One region of the Cerasibacillus sp. genome, then DNA from elsewhere that is predicted to be linked to it. Evidence: riboswitches for the same ligand, from Rfam matches in the RefSeq annotation. Region 1 holds a riboswitch; the other holds the start of a gene.
The links. Region 1 has a riboswitch for thiamine pyrophosphate ahead of thiT (energy-coupled thiamine transporter ThiT). Riboswitches for the same ligand answer to the same signal wherever they lie in the genome.

Region 1 (7,891 bases):
ATTAAAGAGATTACGAATGAACTAGAAATGCACTTACTAGAGGCTGAGAAAAATGGAAAACCGATTGAAAAAATTGTCGGAAACTCACCTGCCGAATATATGGAAATGATTTCAAAGGAAATGGACATCGATGTTTCTGGGTGGTTTAAATATATTTTACTGATCATCATCGGCTCTTTTACATTTAAAATTTTCAGCGATGTATCAAAAGGTGAACTGGCCTATTCGGTCTTTGAAATTGTTGGTCATATCGCTGATAGTATTCTATTTATTATTCTATTATTTGCAGCTGTGAAGTTCATATCAAAGAGACAGTTAAGTGATACTAAAGCGATTCTCATTGTCACTCCAATTATTCTTATTGAGATGGGGATTTTCGTAGGCATTATTTACTTTAATAATCGAATTGATTCTCCGATGATTCATTTCGGCGAAACAGGCACGTGGCTTGCAGTCGCACTTTCTGCCATTCTAATAATCGGTATGACTCTATGGGCGAAGACAAGTGTGCTCGTTGTTGTTTTACTATTACTCTTCTTACCAGATTATTTATTAAGTTTTACATCGTTACAGCTAGAAATGCAACTCATCATTAGTCTTCTCATCACATACGGTGGAATTGCTCTTTATCTTTGGCTTGTTTTTCCCAAAGAAAAATAAAAAACTCGCATGACAATCCTTCTTATTTACCCGTAAAAGAATGTCATGCCAGTTATATGAAAGGAATAAAACCAGATGGCTCTTACCCGGGAGTCATCGTGGTTTTATTTTTGAATTTAAGACATCCACTTAGGTGGAATGTTTTTATCCCAGTAGATTTCACCAATATCATGATGTGTTTCAAATTGATCGTCACTTAAATGATAATGGAAATTAAACCAATAACCTTCTAATGGACGATTTTCACGGCGAACATGAAAGCGTACAAGATCTGATTGATTCCTCACATCATACACATTAAAAATACGCTCTCCAAACCCATGAGCTGGTTCTTCAGTAATCGCATAGTAAGCTAGTTCATCCTCATCAGCTCTATCAATAACCGCTTCTATGACATCTTCAATAACTGGTAATATGTCCGTTGTAAACTCATCTTCTACACGATCAATCATGCGCGGACCAAATTTCATGAAGGCTTGTTCTTTCGCACCTTCTGTCAGGTGTTCAAGATAAGTTTCTCTTGCCGTCGGTCTATCTTCCAGAGTCGGTTGACTCCGCCGCTCATCTCGTATCTCATGCTCAACAACGGCTACCGCTGATTGTTGTTCATCGATATTTGATTTTTCCGAAATGGCGTCTTTACTTTCATCAGCATCTAATGTTAATGCAATTGGGGGAATGTAAAGCCCCAAAGTCATGACTGCTACGAAAGCAACGACTATCTTACGCAACCATAGTTTCATAGAATTACCCTCTTTACATTGGACTATGTGTCATGGTGCCTGTTCTGTTATGATAATATCATTTTAACATGAACAATGCTTAGCGTCTATATAACGAAGTGCTCTTCACATTATTTTTAAAAAACCCCGGACAGCTTTCGTCCAGGGTAAATATTTTATACTAAGTAGCCCATTTTCTTCGCTTCAAACTCTAGTTCCTCCCTAAACTTAGGATGTGCAATGCGAATTAATTCTTTCGTACGTTCGCGAATTGTTTTTCCACGTAAGCGAGCCACACCGTATTCAGTTACAATATAGTCGACATCATTTTTCGAAGTTGTCACAGGTGTTCCTGGCAGTAAAGTCGGAACAATTTTTGAAATGGTATCTTTTTTTACACTTGAATGTAATGTTAAAATACCCTTTGAATTTTCAGCGAGATGTGAAGCAATTTGGAAGTCAGCTTGCCCACCTGAAGAAGACCAATATGTGCCGCCAATCATCTCTGAGTTCACTTGGCCAAGGAAATCAACTTCAACAGCCGCATTCACTGTGACTAAGTTTTTCATTTTAGACAAATCGACAACATTATTCGTTTTATTGACTGGTAACATATAAATATCTTCATTCTCATGGATAAAATCATATAAACGCTGCGAGCCGAATGCAAATGTAGCTGTTAACTTCCCTTTCTTAAATAGATTATTCTCATTAGTAATGGCGCCTGCTTCATATAGATCAATAATTTTCTCCGGTATCATTTCCGTATGCACAGATAAATTTCGGTGTGATGTCAACTGTTCGATGATCGCATTTGGAATAGAACCGAATCCGATTTGAATGGTATCGCCATCTTCAATGAGCTCTGCTACATATTCACCAATGATTCGGTCTTTTTCTGATACTCTTAAATCAGGTGATGCAGGGATTGGCTCATGATTTTCGATTAATGCGCTTACATCAGAGATATGAACACGATTCTCTCCATATGTACGTGGCATATGTTCATTCACTTCTAAAATAATGTTTTTAGCGTAAGGAAAGACAGTTGCTACATAGTCACAGTTAGTTCCCATTGAAAAATAACCTTCGTCATCCATCGGTGAAACGACTGCCATCGCGACTTGATTATTTGTAAACTGATTTAGTAATTTAGGCATATCGGAAAAGTGGTTTGGTAAAATATCAATTTTTCCTTCTTTGAATGCTTTTCTTTCTGATGCCCCTAAAAAAGTACTAATAATTTGAAGTTTTTCTGGTTCAACATCGATTACATCACGAGTTGAAAACATTTGAATTAAACGGTTTCCTGAGAGGCCTTCATGTGATTCTAATTGTTTCATTAATTTGTAAGGCTCTCCGGCTAATATCGGTGTAATAATGTCGTCTCCAGGCTGAATGAATGAAACCGCTTCCTCGATAGAGCAAAGTTTTTCATTGTATAATTTTTGCAAGTCCATATTGCTTATCCCCCTTTTTGAATTAAGTTACCCTAACCTCTTAGATCATTCTGAACTATTCATTGCTGAAGTGTTAAAATGTTAATAATCTTAGCGACAATTCATGCTATACAACAGCAAAAACAGCATCTGTATATACTTTACAAAATAAAATGTTATCTGTCATCCATATTGAATTTTTTGTCGAAGAATGTTGAATTTTACAATGAAGTGAACTATGACATTTAATTGAAAAATGATATAACGAACCAAATAACATGAAAAAACAAGGTATAATAATAAGTGAGAGATACACAAAAAGAAGGAGGAAATTCATATGTTTGACTTAAAGCCATTTAAAAGAAAAGATGACGAGCTGGATTTATTCGAACGCATGTTAAAGTCCTTCAATGAAGTATTTGATCGAGAAGGAATTGCACCATTAAATGGGAATTTCAATTCTTTTCGTACTGATGTCAGAGAAACGGAAGATGCTTATTATGTGGAAGCGGAACTTCCAGGATTTGACAAAAATGATATTACCATTCAAGTAGACGATAATTATTTAACAATTCATGCGAAACGTGAGGAAGAAGAAGAAACGAAAGATAAGCAAGATAAAATTATTCGTCAAGAGCGTCACTACGGAGAGTTTATTCGACGCTTTTATGTCGATAATATTGATGAAGATAAAATTAAAGCTAAATTAAAACGAGGCGTCTTAAAAATAAAACTACCTAAATTAGATCCGAAAACGCCAGAATCAAGACGAATTGATATTCTTTAATCATATTTAAACCATGCCAAAACTATAGGTGGCATGGTTTTTTTGCTTTTAAAACGGACATATATTTGTTATGATGGGATGGAAATGAATAATGAAGTGACCACAAGGGGAGCTTTTCGCTGAGATTGAACGTTCATGCGTTCTAACCCTTCGAACCTGTCTAGTTAGTACTAACGTAGGGATGTGGTGAAATAATGCGGAATGAAGGTATGTATGAGTATGCCATCTTTCCTATTTCACGATGTCTCCCTCAGTGGTACACCATTAGAGGAGGCATTTTTTTATGAAACGATTTGATTTAGAAACATTATTAGAGATAGCGATTTTCGCTGGATTTGCGATGGTACTCGATTTATTCCCATCATTTAAACCAAATCCATCGATTTCCATCTCATTTGCTATGGTCCCGATTTTTATTATTGCTTTTCGCAGAGGCTTTCTTGCCGCGACGATATCCGGGTTTTTATGGGGGGTTTTGCAAATTGCAACAGGTGATGCCTGGATTTTAACCCCTACACAAGCATTTATTGAATACTTTATTGCCTTTACATGTATCGGATTTGCCGGGCTGTTTTCAGGTATAATTAAAAGTAGTTTAAAAGATAAAAAAATGGGGACAGCAATTGTATGGATTGTCGTTGCAACATTTGTCGGTGGTGCAGCTCGTTATTTCTGGCATTTTGTTGCCGGTGTCATCTTCTTTAAAAAGTACGCCATTGAAGCAGGAAAAACACCTGTCATCTTCTCGTTAACGATGAACGGGATTACGTTCCTTGGCGCTTCGGTTCTTTGTGCCATTATATTAGTCTTACTGATTAAAAAAGCACCACAACTAGTTACAGTAGCATCTCAGAGAAGACAACAAGCCGCATAATATTTCATTAAGGTGGGAAAAATCTCCCACCTTTTTTTTGCAATTAATAAGACAGATTGATAATTATTTTTCATTGAAGTATATTGACAATCGCATTTAATCAGGATACTATTGGTAATGATATTTTTGAATTATCCAAAAGATTTATAGTGATCACTAGAAAAAGCTTGAGGGTGAAAAATGAGTCAACCGTCAATGAAATTTTATACAAATCGACATATGAATATCGCCGGCTCTGTTAAGGTAACAACAAATATTTTAAAAGTATACCGTCCAAATCAGCGTCCCATTTCTATCAATTTAACACTACTTCATCAACAAGGAAGTAAATTTAAAGAAAGCCTCTCGCGAAATCTAGCATCATAACATCAAACAACTTCATTCGATTTTTTTTACCCTATCAATAATTAATTTCCTAAACTTATTTAAATATGAACGGGTTTGTCCAAGAATGATTTCCAAGGCAAACTCATTTTTTTATTTTCTTAAGGAGTTGAAGAACAAGTGCATACACTCTATTCTAGAGGTATGATCAAGAAAATGAGGGATTCTTATGCGTATAAGATTAATATTAATTTTTATACTAATGATCATTTTGAATGGCTGTGCTGATTCATTACAAAAGCCGAGTGGGCTCGATTTTTCAGCTACCAATCATTCAGAACATCATACAGCTTTACAAATAAAACCGAGTTTTACAATTACTAAAGCGGACGATCAACCTAAAAAACACCATGAAGATAAAATTGAAACTAAACCAAAGCGGGAAGAAACGTCACAACAAACCGTCGTAAAAGAGAAAAACGATGCAGACGCTCTGCCAGTGCAGGAATCAAAACAAACGACTAAAAAAACAGAAACAAAACAAGGCAATTTGCCAACTAAACAAGTACAACAAAATCAAACAGCACAAAAGAAAACAAAAAAACCGAAGCAGACGCCACGAAACGAACAAAAAAATGATACCAAATCAGATGATAGCATTGGAACTGTGACAATGGTCATCAAAATTTCAAATGACAATATCCCGTTAGCTCATACAAATGTCACTATTTATAAAAATGATACTGCCTTAGATGCTTTATTACATATCACAAAGGACAGAAATATTCAACGTGATATATCTGGAAAGGGATCGACCGCTTATATTAGGGGCATTGCTAACGTCTATGAAATGGACCACGGACCTGGAAGTGGTTGGATGTTCCGAGTTAATGGTGTATTTGCCCACCAAAGTGCCGGGGCGATTAAAGTGTCGCCTGGGGATCATATTGAGTGGCTCTACACGAAAGACTTAGGCAAAGATATTGGCGCCCGGTGAGACTTACCACTTGACTATGCTTGAAGACCAAGACTTTTGGCAAAACGAGTTAATAAGGTTGAAAGGAGTATTGAACGTGAGTGAACAAGGCTTTTTAAGCATCCATCCTATTGTTCAATTAATGTACTATATCTTAATTGGCGTGATGCTGTTTCAAATAAATCATCCCGTATTCCTATTAACCACCTTCCTATTATTAATTTGGATTGTCTGGCAACAAGATGAGGGAAAATCCATTAAAAAGCGGCTATCTAGTATCCTTTTATTGATGGGGGTTATGATTTTATTAAATCCGCTTTTTGTCTCACGAGGTAGCCATATCTTGTTTTATCTTGGGAACCGACAAATAACGCTTGAAGCGTTAATTTATGGTATCAGTCTTGCACTAATGATCGGTGGCATGATGTTATTATTTATCTCTTTTCAACACGTCCTACATGGTCAGCGTTTTTTATATTTATTTGCTAATCTTCTTCCACGAACAGCGCTTTTAGTCATGATTGCACTACGTTTTGTGCCGTTATTAATGAATCGGCTAGAAACAATTCGAGCCATTCAACATGTTCGCGGATCAAATAAATCACCAATTAAAACAGCTATGTTGCAACTACAAGCCTTAATCACTTGGTCTTTAGAAGAATCGATAGAAACTGCTGATTCCATGAAAGCACGTGGTTATGGCAATCAAAAACGAACGATGTATACGCCTTTTTATATGGAGAAACGTGACTGGTTTGTGATGATCATTTTGCTTTTGTTATTTATACTCTGCTTTACGGGAAGTATTCTAGGTTATGGTAACATCTATATTTATCCACGACTAGGAACGTTACATTTCTATCCGTTTGATTGGGGCATGTATATCATAATGATTTTCCTTTATTTAATGCCTTTGCTTATTGAAAGGAGCACTGCTTAAATGTTTCAGCTATATGATGTGTCTTTTCGTTATCCTGATGCGAATAAAGATGTTTTAAATCAACTCCACTTATCCATTAATGCCGGCGAGTTTATTCTGTTAACAGGGCCGAGTGGTTGTGGAAAAACAACGCTTTTACGTTTATTAACTTCTGTTCTACGCCCTATTGGCGAATTATCTGGTGAGATGCTTTACCAAAATAAACCGATTCATTTATGGTCTGACGAGCAATTAACAAAGCAGATTGGCTTTATTTCACAACATCCTGAAGAACAGATGGTTATGCCCACCGTCATACAGGAGCTCGTATTCGGTCTGGAAAATCACGGTTTATCAACAGTGGAAATGCGAAAGCGTGTTGCCGAACTAGGGCATTTCTTCAAGATTGAAAACCTGCTTTATAAAAAAACTGATGCCTTATCTGGTGGAGAACAACAACTTGTTCATCTGTTATCTGTTTTATTATTACGTCCAAAAGTACTCATTCTTGATGAACCGACTTCACAATTAGATCCCGTACATGCGAAACATGTTTTACAAATCCTCGAACAACTGCATCACGATTTAGGGATGACGATTATTATTGCTGAACACAGGGTTGACCACTTATTTCAGATATGTGACCGTGTGATTATGCTTGATGAAGGAACAGTGCGTTTCACCGGAAACAGTCGGGATATGTTATATCAGCTTTTTCAATCACGAGAAATAAAATATCACGCTTATCTACCAGATCTAGCTCATTTATATTTAGAGAAAGCACAACAACCGATAAAAGACAACATTCCCCTAACCGTTAATGATGGTCGCGTATGGTTAAAGCAGACCTTACCTATGAGAGACAGTAAGCGGCAAAGTCGGAATGTAGAACAAGAACAACCAATTGTTACGTTAAAAGACGTGACCTTCTATTTTTCGAAAAATGCCCCATCCATTTTAAATCGCTTATCATTAACCATTTATAAAGGGGATTTTTACACCATTATTGGTGGGAATGCATCAGGGAAAACAACGTTACTAGAGATTTGCCTTGGTATTAAAAAGGCTAAACGCGGACGTGTAGAACTTTTTCAAGAAAAGCCTCATAAAACCGCGTTGAGCCGGGTTGGATTTATGCCACAACAACCACAAGCTTTCTTCATGTATGACACCGTAGAAAAAGAAATGCA
Region 2 (7,891 bases), on a different contig from region 1:
CTCCCATCGATACAAGGCCAATTGCACGCCCACGATACTTTTCTTCGACTAATCGTGGAGCCATAACTAAACATAAAATGATTAATAATGCACCACTTGTTGCTGTAATCACTCTTCCAAGAAAAACGATTGAGTAGGAAGAACTAACGACCGTAACAATATTTCCAATCAAAAAGATGTATAAAGAAATGAGTGTTAACCGCTTTCGCTCAATATTTGCAGTAACGATGAGTAAAATAGGCCCCGCAATAGCAAAAATTAATGAAAATATAGTAATTAAAAAACCGGCTTTTCCTAAACTTACTTGTAAATCAGTAGCAATTAAGTCTAAGATTCCACCGATAATCAATTCAACCATACCAATGATGAACGATACAATCATTAAGAAGTAAACACGTTTATCCATTGTCTCATTCCTTTCTGTATACTATTTCTAAAATCAATGAACGCTATGTCAGGTGTTGAGATGAGACAAATAGTCCGAAAGATATCGGTAAGTAGAAAGGGTTTTTCACTTCCAAAGTTCCCATCCACAGACTGCTTGATTAATACGTCCGTTATGTAACATTATCATAATGCGTTTCTGTAGTCTAATACAATAAACAATTAAAATGTAAGTGCATGTAATGGATTGTATAAGAAAAACCTTTTCACTTCTGTTATACTTGAGATACCTCGTTATATATTAAAGGAGGAACCTCATTGGTGATGGAAGCAAAGCAATTAAATCGAGATGCAATGCGTGTTTTAAAAGAGACAAGCCGAACGTTTTATATCCCAATAAAATTATTGAAAACAAAACTAAGGAAAACAGTTGGATCTGCTTATTTATGCATGCGCGCCATAGACGAAATTGAAGATCACGTGCAATTAGAAACTATGACGAAACAGCAATTATTACGAGAAATAAGCCGGTTATTAGCAGAACCATCATTTAATAAAAAAGCATATGAATCCTTAATAGCCCCACATGCTGAAATGTTGCCAGAAGTCACGATAAGGCTAGGTGATTGGCTTGACTTTTGCCCTGAAGATATGGTCGATCTTGTTAAAGCATACACAAGTGAAATGGCAACTGGAATGGCAAAATGGGTACAGAAAGACTGGCATGTGCAAACAGCAGAAGATTTGGATGAATATACGTATTATGTTGCGGGTTTAGTTGGAGTCATGTTATCTGATATTTGGAAACGATATGACGGTACACAAACGAATCGTGATCTTGCGATTGGCTATGGAAGAGGCCTACAAGCAGTGAACGTCTTACGTAATATTGATGAAGATGCCGAGCGTGGCGTTCAGTTTTTCCCTGATAATTGGACAAAGGAAGACATGTTTCAATATGCTGGGGAAAATCTAAAAAAAGCAGATATGTATATGAAAGATATTCAAACGAAAAACATTCTCCTTTTCTGTAAAATCCCACTTGCATTAGCGAAAAAGACACTCAAAGCATTAAAAAGTGGTCATGAGAAGATGACACGCCAAGAAGTTGAAGCAACCGTTGATCAAATTATCAATGAATAATTTTATAAATACGGACATTCACTATAGGTATGAATGAATATGTAATACGTTCTCCAGTTAAAAAAAATTGAATAATTATGAATGAAAATGTGCTCGGTATCGTATGAAACCGAGCACATTTTACTTTAAAAACATTGGAATGAATCAATACGGTTTAAATCAATACCAAAATAAACCCACCTAAAGCCCGACCAACGAAATCCTGCGACTGAACGACGTCCTACGAAGGTAGGGAAGTACCAGAATGAACGCCCATTGTCTAACCAAATAAAGGTGAAGCGGAACAAGCACCGTTGAATGGCTCCAGGATCAACGGCAAATAGTTGAAACTGTGGTTGTTCAGGCTGAAATGACGGTGGTGGTGTACTCGGCGGTCCTCCTGCTTGTGGTGGCCCTCCTGGTCCAAAGGATGGTGGTCCTCCTGGTCCAAAAAATGGTGGCCCACCACCAGGGAACATAGGTGGTCTTCCTGGGGGACCAAATCCTGGAAATGTCCTTTCATCGTCATTCATTTCATATGGTGGTTGGTTAAAATAATGATTCATGTTTTACGCCCTCCTCATGAGTCTCTCGCTTTAATATATGGGTAAAGCGTCTAGGAAGGGACTCATTTGCGGAGAAATGGGCGCTATTCCCGGTATTGGTCATAAAGCAGCATGTTTAGAGTGCCTCTATTACTTTTTCAGCAATATCCTTAGGAACCCAATCTAACCACACATCTTCCCGTTCTTCTAAAAATTTGATCGCCGCTTCTTCAGCAGAAGCCTTTTCATCTTGTATATAACGGAGCGCGTCATTAGCGATTTCACTAGATGTTTGATAGTTTTTTAGAAATTCGACGACTTCGGGCGCACGTTCGGGTAAACTTTTATTTGAGATAATATCGATATCCTGTGGACCAATACTTGCTAGGGGTCCATTGTCATCTTTTTCTATAATTGGAGTCATATCATATTTCCCCATCACCCAATTAGGTTCGTAATTATAGCCGATCCACGGTTCACCATTTTCGTAAGCATCAGCTAAAGAAATATTTATTCCTGATTCTGAACCGGGGCGAAAATAGTTATATGTTTCATCCACTCCATATTCTTTTAATCCATCATATAGTATTTCATCGACTGTCCAACCGGAAATTGAGCCAATAATTCGCCCCTTTCCTTTATCTTCAGGATCTTGAAATATCCCCCAGTAATCAGGTAGGTCAGTAATATATTTAAGGTCGGGTGCCATTGGTTCAATACCACGCTCAGCATCGCCTTCAATGACATATGTTGGAACGTATAATCCTTGAAAATTATCATCAAAGTTCACTGAAAGCTTTATAAAATCGCCGCTCTCAATGCGATCATCATACATATCACCTAGATTTGTTGTCCATATTTCCATATGCACATCTATTTCTTCTTTTTCAATACCAGTTAGGACGGCTGCTGTTGAACCTGTACGGTTCTCGGTCGGGTAACCATAACCATGTTCGATAATAAAGCCTGCTACTTCATTATGGAATTTTAAACTGTCCCAACCATTATCAGCAAAAACAATCATTTCTTTGTTTTGTTCACTTTCAGAACTACATGCTCCAATAAAAATTGTAAGACTAATAGAAAGCACCATGAATAACAATTTGTTAAAACTCTTCATAAAATGATAACCTCCATGATTTTGTTTAGTTGAAAAAAATGTATAGGATTGCTATTCATACGGTGCACAGAAAAATAGAATATAGATCTCGAGACCTCCTTAATTGTGGCCTATATTAATCGTATAATGAGCCATTTTTACTTACAAATGGTGGATGACGTACTAATCTCATGTATACGTTCATAAACGGTCGTATACGCCACCTATTATCACTACAAGGTATATTTTTTCGAATATTCATCAAAATATAACGCAAAACAATGAAAAAACGTATATGTCTTAGTTTGACATATACGTTTTCATGAAAATTACAATTTATTAATGACAGATTTAATGTCATTTGCTTTAGTAATTGCTGAAATGACGGCAACACCATCGGCTCCAGCTTGTAATACCTTTGTTGCATTACTAGACGTAATACCACCGATTCCAACGAAAGGTAATTCTGGATGCTGATGCCGAAGTGTTTCAATCCATTTAAGGCCTACAGGAGTTTTATCGGGCTTTGTCATTGTTTGAAAAACAGGCCCAGCTCCAACATAATCAACATATTCCAAGGAACTCTGTTCAAGTTCAGCTTGATTTGATATGGATAGACCGATTATTTTGTCTGGAAACATGTCACGGACGATACTAACAGGTGTATCATTTTGTCCGACATGAACGCCATCTGCATTAAGTGGTTCGACTAGTGTTACGTTATCATTGACGATAAAAGGAATGTCATGTTGTAAGCAAATATCGCGCAATCGTTTACCTAGTTCTAATTGTTCTTTTTCCGATAAGCTTCCTTTACCTTTTTCACGATATTGAAAAATGGTGATACCACTATTAATCGCTTCAATTAAAATATTTTCTGGCTTTCGTTTGCCACAATCCTGACTCCCCATGATGAAATATTTACGTAGACATTGTTTTAATATCATCAATTATCATCCTTTCAATTTCTGTACCGGAAATGAGAGTGCATCAATAAAGTGCGCTTTAAACGTTCCAGGCCCAGTGACAGCTTTTTGGGAAGCAGCATATTCAGCTGCTAATCCGTAAAATGTAACAGCCGTGGCTAATTGATCTTCAATAGCATCATCTGTCGCTAGACAACAAGCAATAATTGAGCCTAATAAACATCCGCCCCCAGTTACTTGTGCTAAATAAGGATGTCCTGTTGTATTTTGAATGACTTTTTTGCCAGTACAAATAACATCTGTCTCACCTGTAATCACAATATTTGTTTGATATTTTTGTGCAGCTTTTATAGCGACTTCTTCTAAATCCCCATCGCCAACTGAATCGACCCCTTTGACTTCCCAGGGAATATCAACAAGATGAGCAATTTCTCCGGCATTACCTTTAATGACTGTTGGTTTAACTTTCTTTAACATATTTGTAATCACATGACTTCGATAGGGTGTAGCCGCTACGCCGACTGGATCGAGGACAACTGGAATATGGTGCTTATTAGCAGTCCGTCCAGCGAGGATCATACTAGATATATCTTCACTTGATAATGTACCAACATTAAGGAGTACAGCACCGGCTGATTTAGCCATATCTTCAGCTTCTTTTTCAGCCATAGCCATGACAGGACTCCCACCAAAAGCAAGAATGCCGTTAGCCGCAAAATTCATAACGACATAATTAATGAGATTATGAACTAATGGATTTTTTTCACGTACTTTGTCAATGATTTTTGGATTCAATTTGTGTCACCTCATTCATTCTTGGTGCCCAGTGATTCGTTGGGCCACTTCCACTTCCTAAATCAAAGGAATATCGAATAGCTTGTGTAATATAATCTTTCGCTTTGATAACTGCATTGACAAGATTTTCTCCTTGCGCTAAATAAGCGGTAATGGCGGCTGATAACGTACAGCCTGTGCCGTGTGAATTTTTCGTATCGATTCGCTTCGTCGTCAATCGATGGATTTGTTCACCATCATATAAGAAATCCGTTGCATCACCGGAAAAATGTCCTCCCTTAACGAGAGCTGCATGTGCACCATATGTGTTTACAATCAACTTTGCTGCTTGTTTCATATCATCTTCAGTTTGAATGGCCATTCCTGTTATCACTTCTGCTTCTGGTATATTAGGTGTAACAACATAAGTTAATGGTAATAATTCATCTCGTAAATATTGCTGTGATTCTCTAGCAATTAATGGATCACCACTAGCCGCAACCATGACAGGGTCCATGACATATGGTACATTTAGCGACTCTATCTTTTTCTTAATGACTTGCATCATATCAATATGAGCAATCATACCTGTTTTGAAGGCGTGGATTGGCATATCATTAATAACTGAATCGAGTTGTTTTTCAATCATATCTAATGGAATATGGTGAACGGCTTGAACTCCGGTTGTATTTTGTGCCACAACAGATGTGATCACTGACATCCCATATGCTTTAAGTTCTTGGAATGTTTTTAAATCGGCGTGAATGCCTGCTCCACCACTTGGATCTGTCCCAGCGATCGTCAATGCACATTTAACTTGTTTCATAGATTGATGCCTCCTAAGATAATGTTATTTTAAATGAAATGATTTCAATTGCTGAGTAGATTTCATACGTGAAACAATAAATAAACCAATCAACGCTCCAGATATACTACTCGTTAAGAAAGATGGGAAAAAGAAGAGTGCTCCAAAAGCCGCTCCCATAAATAATTTGGCAAACGGAATAGCAAACAGTGAAGCAATGATACCTGTACCGAATGCTTCACCGAAAGCAGCCCAGCTTATTTTGTTTGTTTTTTGATAGAAATACCCTGCTAGCAGTGCCCCAATCATACCGCCTGGAAAGGCAAGTAATGTCCCAAGACCAAATAAATTTCTGATAAGGCCAATCATAAAGGCAATTGTTATTGCTGGTATAGGACCTAACATAACTGCTGCTATCACGTTTACGGCATGTTGAACAGGGTATGCTTTAGCAATCCCTGCCGGAAACCAAAGAAATTGCGAACCTAGAACGCCAATAGCTATCAAAATCGCCATCATTGTAATTAATCTTGTACGCTGATGCATAATATCACTCCTTTCATTGTGAATAACAAAAAAGCCAGGATTCATCGTCATGAACCTGGCTGATATAATACGAATGTCGAAATAGATAGACATAGGCTGTCTGACTACTTCCCTCCGCTGGTATTAACCAGATCAGGTCCATAAGAGTTAGAAAACAACGGTTTTCCTCTCAGCCCCCAAATATTAGGGCACCCCTAGTAGCATTTAATATTTTTATTCAATTACTTTTAGCGTACCATATGAAAGCGCTTTTGTCATTTTCTTATTTTCATATATCTATGCTTAATTAACAAATGTATCAGTGTAAGGGTATAAAACAGTGAGTGATATAGACGAAATAAAAACTTAATTGAACGTCAAAAATACATCATTCAGCCTTTATTAGACATCGTTTAACAAAAAGTTAATCAAGATATTTATTACAAAGTGATGTATATTCAAGTAAGATGAAATAAGAGAAAAGTTTCATTAGAAAGGTGATTTTATGGAAGTATTATCGATTGAAAATGTAGCGAAACATGATAAGGATACAACATTGTTTCCTCCATTTGATCTAAAAATATATAAGCAACATATCACAGCCATTTATTCAAGTTTAAATGTCCGTCATGCGCTAATAAAAATGTTGATTGGCAAAACTTCGGTTGCACCTGGGAAGATTTTTGTCAATCATGAAAGTATAGTGGCAAATAAACGTCATTATTTATCACAAATTGCTGTTTGTTTTTTTGATGAAGGGATCTATGAACGGTTGACTGTAATTGATTGTATGAAGTTTTATCGAGATCTTTATCAATCTAAACAAACGTTTGATTATATTTTACAATTGACCCAGTTAGAAGAGAAAAAGTATAAAAAGATTAGTAAATTAACTTTTTCTGAACGAAGACGCATTCAATTTGCGCGGATGTTGCTTCAAGATGCCGCACTTTATATATTTGAAGAAGCTGATTTAAATGTTGACTTAGAGACGAAGCGTGTTTTCTCTACCATCACTGACACATTAAAACAAAATCAAAAGGCAATTATAATTTTGACTGGGAATATGGAAAATGCCATCACGGTGGCAGATAACGTGTATCGTTTAGATGAGAATGGTCTCCATCAAATAGAAATAGGTAAGGATGAAACTGAAGAAACAGAAAAAGAAGTAACTGAACCAGAAGAAAGTCTTGAACAAGCATTTGAATTTAATAAGATTCCGACAAAAGTGAATGACAAAATTGTTTTATTTGACCCTCCTGAAATTGATTATATAGAGAGTAAAGATGGACAGGCACATTTATTTATAAAAGGAGAAGCTTTTCCAACGACGTTTACGTTAAATGAATTAGAGGAACGGTTAAAATATTTTGGTTTTTTCCGATGTCATCGTTCATACATTATTAATTTGCAAAAAGTTCGTGAAGTGATCACGTGGACGAGAAATAGTTTTAATTTAATTTTAGATGATCAAGCGAAATCTTCTATACCGTTATCAAAGGCAAAAATGGCTCAATTAAAAGAAATGTTGGGCCTAAAATAAGCTCCAATCATCCTGGAAAATGCTCCATTCATGGAAAACATGCTGCCAAATCAACGTTTTTCCTCTATTCTAGATTTACAAGCAGATGGAAATCACGAGGAGGAAAAATGGTGGAACAAATGATTAAAGTGAAGTCATTAGCAAAAATTTTTGGCAATCAACCCG

Region 2: another riboswitch for thiamine pyrophosphate. It lies ahead of thiW (energy coupling factor transporter S component ThiW); the one in region 1 lies ahead of thiT (energy-coupled thiamine transporter ThiT).

The regions. Positions count from the first base shown of each region.
Region 1 is NZ_DATBTY010000062.1:2,404-10,294, reverse strand. It holds gene VIG73_RS10560 (HAAS domain-containing protein) at 1-660, shown strand, start outside; gene VIG73_RS10555 (YpjP family protein) at 777-1,403, opposite strand; gene VIG73_RS10550 (acetyl-CoA hydrolase/transferase family protein) at 1,559-2,842, opposite strand; gene VIG73_RS10545 (Hsp20/alpha crystallin family protein) at 3,159-3,608, shown strand; TPP riboswitch at 3,704-3,807, shown strand; gene thiT (energy-coupled thiamine transporter ThiT) at 3,892-4,482, shown strand; gene VIG73_RS10535 (hypothetical protein) at 4,663-4,848, shown strand; gene VIG73_RS10530 (DUF4430 domain-containing protein) at 5,036-5,803, shown strand; gene VIG73_RS10525 (energy-coupling factor transporter transmembrane component T) at 5,880-6,722, shown strand; gene VIG73_RS10520 (ABC transporter ATP-binding protein) at 6,723-7,891, shown strand, end outside.
Region 2 is NZ_DATBTY010000036.1:39,162-47,052, forward strand. It holds gene VIG73_RS06270 (MFS transporter) at 1-406, opposite strand, end outside; gene VIG73_RS06275 (phytoene/squalene synthase family protein) at 709-1,527, shown strand; gene VIG73_RS06280 (transporter) at 1,653-2,072, opposite strand; gene VIG73_RS06285 (ABC transporter substrate-binding protein) at 2,188-3,171, opposite strand; gene thiE (thiamine phosphate synthase) at 3,480-4,097, opposite strand; gene thiM (hydroxyethylthiazole kinase) at 4,104-4,871, opposite strand; gene thiD (bifunctional hydroxymethylpyrimidine kinase/phosphomethylpyrimidine kinase) at 4,852-5,676, opposite strand; gene thiW (energy coupling factor transporter S component ThiW) at 5,701-6,201, opposite strand; TPP riboswitch at 6,294-6,407, opposite strand; gene VIG73_RS06310 (LytTR family transcriptional regulator DNA-binding domain-containing protein) at 6,686-7,726, shown strand; gene VIG73_RS06315 (ABC transporter ATP-binding protein) at 7,837-7,891, shown strand, end outside.